3 regions of the Pseudarthrobacter arbutini genome follow, and region 2 is predicted to be linked to each of the others. Evidence: riboswitches for the same ligand, from Rfam matches in the RefSeq annotation. Region 2 holds a riboswitch; each other region holds the start of a gene.

Region 1 (3,265 bases), on a different contig from region 2:
CAGGTGGGGCCGGAGCCGGTTTCTGTGCAGCGGCGAGGGCCGCCGCCTTGGCTGCCGCCTCCGCCTGTTGGCGTGCCTGTTCCTGCGCCGCGGCCCGCTTGGCGGCCTGCGCCGTTTCGTATGCGGCCAAGGCCACCTGGCCCTGCCGGAACTCCCCCTCCACCGCAGCGGTGGTGCCCTTGAGGGAGGCCAGCTGCGCGGTCAGTTCCTGGCCGTGCTCCTCCTGCTCCGCGATCTGCCGGGACATGGCCTGCCGGGCGGACTGGGCGGCATCGAGCTTGGTTCTGGCTTCGCCGGACAGGCGCTCGCGCTCGGCCCTTGCTGTCTGCTCCTGATCGGCCAGGGCGCGGGAAATGCGTTCGGCGGCTGCGGATTTGTTCACCAGGGCGGCAGTCTTATCGCTGACGATCTGGACGATATTCAGGCCTTGGATGCTGTTGTTCTGCACGGCGTCGAGGGCAACGAAGAAGCCCATGTTGGTGCCACCGGTCTTGTACGACTGGGCGGCAAGAGCCCCAATTTCCTTCTTGTACTGTCCCAATTCGGCCGCGGCGCGTGCGGTCTGCGCGGTCAGTGCGTCCACAGTGGAAGTGGCGGACTGAAGCGCCGCTTCGGCCACGGCGTATTCCGCGGCGGACGTTACGGCCGCATTGCCCAGCACCTCCGCTTCGGTCTGGAGTCCGCCCAGCAGCCCGTTGATCCTGGTGACCTCTGCCGCTTTGCCGGCCTCGCTTTGCTTGGCGTTCTCCACGTCCTGCCACGAGGGATAGCCGCCCGGCGGCGCGTCATCGGCGGCATGTGAGGGAAGCAGCGCAGCCGACCCCGCCAGTGCGACCGCTAGCAGGCCGGCGAGGGCGGGCAGCCGCATTTTTTGAACAATCCGGGACATAGTTGGTGAGCTTACCGGGCATATACGGATTACGGGGCCTGACCTGCAACATCGTTACCGATGAGGAGGGAATCCAAGCTGAAACACGGGTGGATTTGACACCTACATTCCGTTACCGGAATGTGACATTGCCGATAAGTGGAAGTTATGGTCGAACGGTGGCCCGGCTCAAGCCGGACCATTCCCGCCAGTATGCCGAGCCCTGCCGCTGACCGGGATCCAGTCGCTTTCCAGCTGGCAGGGACGGGGGAACCACGTTTCCACGGCTTCTTGCGAAGCCTTGGGGTTAAGTCGGTATCGCTCCGTTCCGTGCGGCGCCGCTACCGGCCGGGTATCTCCGACCCGAACCCGACAGCTCACCCCGCAGGCATGGGAGAGGCGATCAACCGTGTCCAAGAATTCCGCTTCCGCACGCCATCGTGTGGTTTCTGCCAGCTCTACCGTCCCTGTCGGCCTGTCGTCAACGGCCAAAGCACACGCCCTGACGTTTGGCCGTCCGGCCCTTGTGGCCGTTGCTGCATCCGGCCTGCTGTTCAGCGTCGGCGCCCCGGCACAGGCCGGAGTCCACGGCCCGGACAATTCCGGGAGTGTCAACGTTCAGGGCCAGGCCAGCGCACCCGCCCCGGCCGCAGTTGCCCCGGCTCCCGCCGCAGCCAACGTCCACACTGTCGTTTCAGGCGACACACTGGGCGCAATCTCCACCCAGTACGGCGTCGCACTCAACGACGTACTGGCTGTCAATGGACTCTCGCTGACCACCATCATCTACCCCGGCGATCAGATCCAGATCCCCGGTGCTGGCTACACCGCACCGGCACCGGCGGCACCCGCCGCGGCAGCACCAGCGGCTCCGGCGAACACCGGAATCCGCCTGGCCTCCACCGCCGCACCGGCGGCCCAGGCTCCGGCCGGCTCGCTCGGCGCGCCCATCCTGGCCTCCGCCAACGCACAGCTCGGCGTGCAGCAGGACTGCACGGCCATGGTGGAGAAGGCGCTTCGCTCGGTAGGTAAGAGCGTGGGTGACCTCGCGCCCGGCCAGTTCTACCAGTACGGCTCCGTGGTGGGCACCCCGGCCGCAGGGGATCTGGTCATCACGGCCGGCCATGTGGGCGTTTACGCCGGCAACGGCCAGGTTGTCAGTGGCGGGGTGGACGGTTACAAAACCGAAATCCATTCCATCAGCTGGCTCGCCGGAGCGTCCTTCGTCCGCGTAGCGTGATCCGACCATGCTCGACGGCGGCGGGCGGCACCCAGCCGCGCGCCGCCGTCGTCCATCCCTGGTGTTCGCTCAGGTCCCGCAGAAGGTCCGGTAGCGCCCGAAGTCTTCAGGGGCGGGGCCGGCGTAGCGTTCCAGCCCGGGGCGCTGCGTGTACGGATCGGCCAGGACGTCCACCAACCGGTTGAATGGGTCCAGGTCGCCTGCGATAGCAGCATCCAGGGCCTCTTCAACCAGATGGTTCCTGGGGATGTAGATGGGGTTGACCCTGTCCATCAGGTCCGCGTCCGGCGCCAGGGCCAGCCACCGTGCGGCCCAGGCGTCGAAGGCGCCCGGGTCCGCAAACATGGACCGCGCAGTTTCCGGGGCGCCGCGGGCCGCCGAGCCGAGGCTCCGGAAGAAGGAGGTGTAATCCACCTGGCCTTCCTGGAGCAGCGCCAGCAGACCATCCACTAGGGGCGACGCGACGTCGTCGTGCGTGTCCGGGCGCAGCCCAAGCTTGGACTTCATGCCGGCTGACCAGGCAGCGCTGTACAGGGTGCGGAAGGCGCCGAGGGATTCCACGGCGAGCGCCACGGCCTGGTCCTGGTCTTCATGGAGCAGGGGCAGGAGTGCTTCGGCGAGCCGGGTGAGGTTCCACTCGGCAATGACCGGCTGGTTGGCGTAAGCGTAGCGTCCGTCCGCGTCGATGGAGCTGTAGACCGCGCCGGGGTTGAAGGCGTCCATAAACGCGCAAGGACCGTAGTCGATGGTCTCGCCGGAGATGGCCATGTTGTCGGTGTTCATCACGCCATGGACGAAGCCCACCAGCATCCATTGCGCCACCAGGGACGCCTGCGCGGCTATGACCGCCTCGAAGAACGCGAGGTAGGGCTTGTCGGCGAGCGCCACGTCCGGGTGATGGCGGCTGATGGCGTGATCGGCCAGGCGGCGCAGAAGGTCCGTGTCGCCGTTGACGCGGGCGAACTGGAAGCTGCCGACGCGCAGGTGGCTGCTGGCCACCCGGGTAAGTACGGCCCCGGGCAGCATTGTTTCGCGGCGGACGGGCCGGCCCGTGGCCACCACGGCGAGGGACCTCGTGGTGGGGATGCCCATGGCATGCATGGCTTCGCTGACGATGTACTCGCGCAGCATGGGACCGACGACGGCGAGACCGTCAC
Region 2 (3,265 bases):
TCCGGCCTGACCTTGGAGGGTCCTGCGCCGAACCGTCCATCCTTTGGCAGGAGGTCGGCGGGAATAGTGATGCTGGTTTCGCTCACGGGGGCTCCAATTTCGGCATGGACGTGGCTCACGTCCGGGCGGTGGGGTGGCCGGTAGTCGGCGGTGACTGCATAAGGACCTCCTTTATTCTGCCTGAACCCTCGAATGGGCGGGGAACCGGGGCCGTCACAGTCCGGCCAATGAGACTGTTTGTCTCCGCCCGGGCATTATCCAGACAAATTCAAAATAGGCTAAGCTTTTTAGCGGACCTCGCCGCTGAGCGGGACGCGATACGGTGGGACAACGCAAGGTACTGCGCTCGAGGAGCTGAGCTGGATGACGGATCTGATCGATACTACGGAGATGTATCTTCGGACCATTTTGGAGCTTGAAGAAGAGAACATCGTTGCTCTTCGCGCACGCATCGCCGAACGGCTGCGGCATTCCGGACCCACGGTGTCCCAAACCATCGGCCGGATGGAACGCGACGGGCTGGTCGTGGTCTCCGGAGACCGCCATCTGGAGCTCACGGAAGCCGGGCGGAAACGCGCTACGGAAGTGATGCGCAAGCACAGGCTCGCGGAACGGCTCCTGGCGGATGTGATTGGCCTGGACTGGGCCTATGTCCACGATGAAGCGTGCCGCTGGGAGCATGTGATGAGCGAACGCGTAGAGCAGCGCATCTACGAATTGCTCAACCACCCCACCGAGTCTCCGTACGGCAACCCCATCCCCGGGCTGGCCGCCCTGGGCGGGCCGGCGCCCGCGCTCCCAGACGCCGGTGTGATTAATCTCCTTGATGCGATGCAGGGCTACGGGCCGGCGTCGAACGTGACAGTCAGCCGGCTGGCTGAGCCCATCCAGGTGGAACCTGAGCTGCTGGTCCAGCTGGATGAAGGCGGGATCAGGCCCGGTGCCACGGTGTCCCTGGAGCGCGTCGGGGAGTACATTTCCGTGCGCGTGCCGGGAATCGAAGGGGCGCTCGAGTTGCCCCCGGAAGTGGCATCCCACGTCTTCGTTTCCGTCAGCTGACGGGAAGGCGGTCCGCCGCGTGGGGCCGCGCCATAGCGCAGCGACGCAAGGTTCCGCAAAGATAACGGAATTGTTACTGTCCAAGTTAATCACCTATAGTTGAAACTCAGCGTCGATACAAAAGCGTTACCTGATCCGGAGCCGAGCTCTGCCAGCGGATCAGGTGCATCAGTCACCAACTGGCAGAGGCGGGGGAACCACAACCGGCAGTCGTAAGACTGCCTTGGGGTTAAGTCCGTCAGCAGCAAGCCTCTTCCAGCGAAGGATCCTCACGGGATATCTCTGCGCCAAGTGCTTGTCACGGCGGACCGGGTCTTTGAACTCTCTGACCCGAATCCGACAGCTAACTTCGCAGGCTACCCAGAGAGGAACATTCTTGACCACGCAATACTCCAGGGGCCGCCGTCGCGCGGTGGGTCCCGCCTCGGCGCCCAGAGTGGCCGAGGATTTCAGCGCGGAGAGGCCCCGCGACCCACAGCGGGAAGCCCGCCGCCGCCGGGGACCCTTCCGGCAGATGACGGATTTCGCCGCCGCCAGTGGCCTCGGCCAGAAGGCCGGCATCGCCTTGGCAGCGACAGGCCTGGCTCTCACCGTGACGGTTCCTGTGACCGGCCCCGTGATGGCCACTCCGGCACCCGGCCAGGCTGCGTCGGCCGTTTCCGCTGCTCCGCAGCCCGAAGTTACCGCCGAAGCCGCCGCCCAAATTGATTTCAGCCGCTCGTCCGTGGTGACCCAGGGTGATCCCGACGGCAAACTGAAGCAGCTCCTGAGTGCCCAGTCCGCGGGATCCATTACCCGCGCCGCCTCTGCCGGAAGCCTCGGCTCGCCGCTCGCCCAGCTGGCTACGGCCTCACCCTTCGGATTCCGAGTCAGCCCGATTACCGGCGGCTCCGGCGACTTCCACCGTGGCCAGGACTTCGTGGCACAGTGCGGAACCTCTGTCCTGGCTGCTGCCAGCGGTACCGTCACCTTCGTTGGCTGGCACCAGTACGGCGGCGGCAACCGCGTGGTGGTGGATCACGGCAATGGCCTTGAAACCACTTACAACCACCTCTCCTCCGCCAGCGTCAAGGTAGGCCAGACAGTCAGCCGCGGCGATGTTGTTGCCCTCAGTGGCACCACGGGCGCGTCCACGGGCTGCCACCTCCACTTCGAGGTCCAGGTCAATGGCGAAGTCGTTGACCCCACCGGCTGGCTCTGACCCAAATGATGGCCAACTCTCGAATCGCAGCGACGTGCCGTGACCTGAATGTGACATTGGCTCAGAACTCCTGTAACGTCTAAAGCGCGTCAACTTTTCCGAAGTTGACGTTCTTGAGTGGATTGCCTAGCTCTGCCACCGCTCAAGGTCCGTTCGCATGACATCGTCTGGCAGGGGCGGGGGAACCAATTTTGGTCTTCGATTCTGAAGGCCTTGGGGTTAAGTCGCAAAGCTTCCACTGTGAAGCAGCGCGGCCGGGTGACTCCCATCCGAATCCGACAGCTCACCTCGCAGGCATTGGGAGAGGCTACCTTCGTGTCTTCACGCCATACTTCTGCGCGTCACCGCGCACAACCGGTTCGCACTAACCCCTTGGGCTCCGTGTCCAAGGCCGTCAGTGCCAATGCCGGGACCGTAGGTCGCCAGGCTGCTGTTATCGCAGCTGCATCAGGTCTGATCCTGAGCATGGGGCTTCCGGCCAACGCCGCGGATTCCACCGCCGGCGTTTCCGCCTCTACCGAGTCCGGTTCCGCGCAGACGGCACTTGCCGTAACTGCCGCGCCCACGGCTACCGTTTCCTTCGAGCGCCCCGTGATCAAGACCACGCCGGCACCGAAGGTTGAGACGGTCCGTGCGCAGTCCACGGCCTCCGAAGCCGGGGCTCAGGGTGCTGCCGCAACCGAGGCCGCGGCCTCCAAGCTCGCGGACACTGTCTCCTCCGCCGCCGCTTCGGGTCTGGCAGCAGTTGCCTATACCGGTATCGGCAACCCCTACCTCTGGGGCGGCACCACTCCCAATGGCTGGGACTGCTCAGGCTTCACGCAGTGGGTCTATGCCCAGGCCGGCATCAGCATTCCCCGCACCAATGCCTGGACAGCGATGCGACCCACCGCCACACCTGCTCCCGGTGACCTGGTCATGCAGAATGGCGGCGCCCACGTTGGCATTTACGTCGGCAACGGCATGATGATCAGCGCACTGAACCCGTCACAGGGCACTCTGCTC
Region 3 (3,265 bases), on a different contig from region 2:
CCCCAGCGGCGGTTTCCTGGACTCGGACACCACGCGCCTGGCCCTCGACGCCGAGGACAAGCAGACCCTGCTGGCGCTGACGCAGAACGGCCTTCCCGTGAACCGCTCGCTGTCCAACGGGGATTACCGGATTGTGGCAGTGCAAACCGGCTACGGCGATGTCCTTGTCACGGGCCTTCCGCTCGCCGCCAAGGAGAGCACGCTGGCATCGCTGGTGTGGACCTTTGTGTTTGTCTCCTTGGGCGGCCTGGCGCTGATCGGACTGGCGGGAACCGTGCTGATCCGGCGCACCATGAAGCCGCTGGAGCAGCTTTCCGAGGTGGCAACCCGGGTGGCCCGGCTCCCGCTGGACGCGGGCGAGGTGGCACTCGCGGTGCGCGTCCCGCCGTCGAACTCCAATCCCGGAACCGACGTGGGCAGCGTAGGGCACGCCCTCAATCAGATGCTGGACAACGTCGCCAACGCACTCGAGGCGCGGCAGCGGAGCGAGACCAAGGTGCGGCAGTTTGTTGCCGACGCTTCCCATGAGCTGCGCACCCCGCTGACCGCCATCCGCGGGTACACGGAGCTGATGCGGATGACCGAGAACTTCACGCCGGACGGCCGGAAATCCCTGGCCCGGGTCCAAAGCCAGTCCGAACGCATGACCACCCTGGTGGAGGATCTGCTCCTGCTTGCCCGGCTCGATGAGGGCCAGCCCCTGAAGCTCAGCGAAGTAGACCTCACACAACTCGTGATCGAAACCGTCAGTGACGAGAAGGTCATCGCCCCGGACCACCACTGGCGCCTTGAACTGCCTGACGAGCCGCTCGCCGTCACGGGTGATGCGTCCCAACTGCGTCAGGTGCTTGTCAACCTGCTCTCCAATGCGCGCAAGCACACGCCGCCGGGGACCACGGTGGTCACCGCTGTCACGAAGTCTGCCAATGGCGGCGCAGCGGTGACGGTAACGGACGACGGCGGGGGCATCCCTGCGGAATTCGTAGACCACGTTTTCTCCCGGTTTGCCCGCGCAGACGCGGCGCGCAAGGGTACGGCGCCGGCCTCGGGCGCCGGGGCGTCCGAAGGCACTAGTGGCTTGGGCCTGTCCATTGTCCAGTCGATCATGGAGGCCCACGGCGGGAGCGTGGAAGTGACATCGCGGGCCGGACGGACGGAGTTCGCGTTACTCTTCCCTGCCGGCGCGCTGGCGCGACCCACTGGCACCCGAGCCCAGCAAGGCGACACACCGTCGTCGTGATTCCTGTTACCAAAATGTGACTTAAGCTTCCAGCTCCTGTAGCGTCGATGAGGTGTGGTTCCCGTTTGGGCCGCATATCCGGATGACGCCAAGCTCTGCCGCTTCCCGGATTCCGTTTTCAGAGGCAGAGGCGGGGGACCCACCGTCCCGGGCACCAAGTGCCCTTTGGGGTTAAGCCAACACGTGATTGTGCCGTGTGGCCGGATGCCCTCATCCGAACCCGACAGCTAACTCCGCAGGTGTGAGAGGCGATCCATCATGTCTGAATTCAAGGTAGAACCGCGCCCGCAGGGCGACAACAAGTCCGATAGCCACCGCAAGCAGACCCGCTTCGGCGCAGCTATGTCCCCACTTTCCAAGGCCGCCCGGATTCCCTCCGTGGGCCAGCGCGTCGCGGTGTTCGCCACCGCGTGCGCCCTGTTGGTCGGTGTAAGCGCCGCAGCACACGCTTCCGAGTCGGCCTCGCTTGCGGCCAGCGCCAACCAGGCCGCCGAAGAAGAGAACGCCCAGTCGAAGCTCAGCTTCGAAGCGGCTGAGATCCAGGCCCCGGCCACTCCGGAAGCGGCTCCGGCTGAAATCAACGTCGCGCCCCAGGCCGCCGATCCGGCACCTGCCCCGGCACCTGCCCCGGCACCGGAACCCGCTGGTGCTCCTGCTCCGGCCCCCGAGCCTGCCCCTGTTGTGGCCGTCAACGACCCCGCAGGAGCGCAGGCCTACGCTGCCGGCCAACTGGCGACGTACGGCTGGTCCGCTGACCAGATGCAGTGCCTGCAGACGCTGTGGACCAAGGAATCCGAATGGACCACCACGGCCACCAACGCCAGCAGCGGCGCGTACGGCATCGTCCAGTCGTTGCCCGCTGAGAAGATGGCGAGCGCCGGCGCGGACTACGTCACCAACTACCGCACGCAGATCAACTGGGGCCTGAACTACATCCAGGAGCGCTACCAGTCACCGTGCGGCGCGCTGAACTTCCACCTGTCGCACAACTGGTACTAAGCCGACCGAGCGGCGCCGGCGGCTGGCGTCGCTGAGCTGCGCCGGCGGATCACGATAGTGATCCGCCGGCGTCAAAGCCGGAAAGAAATGAGCTTCCGTCCCGCGGCGTCCGTTTCCACGGAGGCGGTCACGGCACGGTAATCCGCGATATGCAGCACGCCTGCCGGCAATTCGCCCGCATTGGGACCCACGGCCACCGTCCGGATACCAGCAGCAACGCCTGCCGCTATTCCGGCGGGCGCATCCTCAAAGATCACGGCGTCCTCCGGATTGACGCCCAGCAGCCCGGCGGCCATCAGATAGCCTTCCGGGTGCGGCTTGCCCCGTGTGACCAGGTCCGCCGTCACGGCGATGGCCGGCATGTCCAGCCCGGCAGCGTCCATGCGGATGTCCGCCAGGGTCCTGTCCGCTGAAGTCACCAGCGCCACTGCCTCGGCCGGGAGGCTGCGAAGCAGGTCGGCAGCCCCCGGCAACGCGACGATACCGGCAGTCCGCACCCGTTCCATCGCGCCCAGTTCCTCGGTGAGGGCCTCGACGTCCGCTCCCCCCGGCGCGAACCGGCGTACGGTATCGGCAGCCTGGACGCCATGCGAAGTGCGCAGGATTTCGGCGATGTCCAGGCCGTACCGGGCCGCGAATTCTCCCCAGACCTCCTCCACTGCTGCCGTGGAGTCCACCAGTGTGCCGTCCATATCGAAAAGGACGGCCCGGCATGTCAGTGCTCGTGTGGCGGCAGGTACTCGTGTGGCGGCAGGTGTGGGGATGTTCATGCTGCCTATTTTGCCTTAGGCGTCACCGGCTTAAGTGTCACGGGCTTAGGCGTCGCGACCCCGGGCATCACGCCCTTAGGCGTCACGGCCCGGGATGTACTGCACCGCCCACTTGTTGCCGTCGGGATCCGCGAAGTAGACGAAGTGCCCCCAGTCCTGGATGTCTATGTCGCTGACCTCCACACCGTTGCTCTTGAGGTGGTCGTGGGCAGCCTGGATGTCGCCGACCACCATCTGCAGGCTTGGGGCCGTACCC

What was found. A riboswitch is a leader RNA that binds a small molecule or an ion and turns the genes downstream of it on or off. The one in region 2 is predicted to bind cyclic di-AMP.
Region 1: another riboswitch for cyclic di-AMP. It lies ahead of ACX80V_RS16440 (LysM peptidoglycan-binding domain-containing protein); the one in region 2 lies ahead of ACX80V_RS17380 (M23 family metallopeptidase).
Region 3: another riboswitch for cyclic di-AMP. It lies ahead of ACX80V_RS15095 (aggregation-promoting factor C-terminal-like domain-containing protein); the one in region 2 lies ahead of ACX80V_RS17380 (M23 family metallopeptidase).

Annotation. Positions count from the first base shown of each region.
Region 1 is NZ_JBTNDQ010000014.1:110,481-113,745, forward strand. It holds gene ACX80V_RS16435 (aggregation-promoting factor C-terminal-like domain-containing protein) at 1-889, opposite strand, end outside; cyclic di-AMP (ydaO/yuaA leader) riboswitch at 1,104-1,274, shown strand; gene ACX80V_RS16440 (LysM peptidoglycan-binding domain-containing protein) at 1,278-2,108, shown strand; gene ACX80V_RS16445 (protein adenylyltransferase SelO) at 2,178-3,265, opposite strand, start outside.
Region 2 is NZ_JBTNDQ010000016.1:38,830-42,094, forward strand. It holds gene serC (phosphoserine transaminase) at 1-86, opposite strand, end outside; gene ACX80V_RS17375 (iron-dependent transcriptional repressor DtxR) at 364-1,059, shown strand; cyclic di-AMP (ydaO/yuaA leader) riboswitch at 1,214-1,432, shown strand; gene ACX80V_RS17380 (M23 family metallopeptidase) at 1,436-2,260, shown strand; cyclic di-AMP (ydaO/yuaA leader) riboswitch at 2,409-2,571, shown strand; gene ACX80V_RS17385 (C40 family peptidase) at 2,642-3,265, shown strand, end outside.
Region 3 is NZ_JBTNDQ010000012.1:159,408-162,672, reverse strand. It holds gene ACX80V_RS15100 (HAMP domain-containing sensor histidine kinase) at 1-1,240, shown strand, start outside; cyclic di-AMP (ydaO/yuaA leader) riboswitch at 1,341-1,493, shown strand; gene ACX80V_RS15095 (aggregation-promoting factor C-terminal-like domain-containing protein) at 1,499-2,239, shown strand; gene ACX80V_RS15090 (HAD-IA family hydrolase) at 2,311-3,009, opposite strand; gene ACX80V_RS15085 (VOC family protein) at 3,085-3,265, opposite strand, start outside.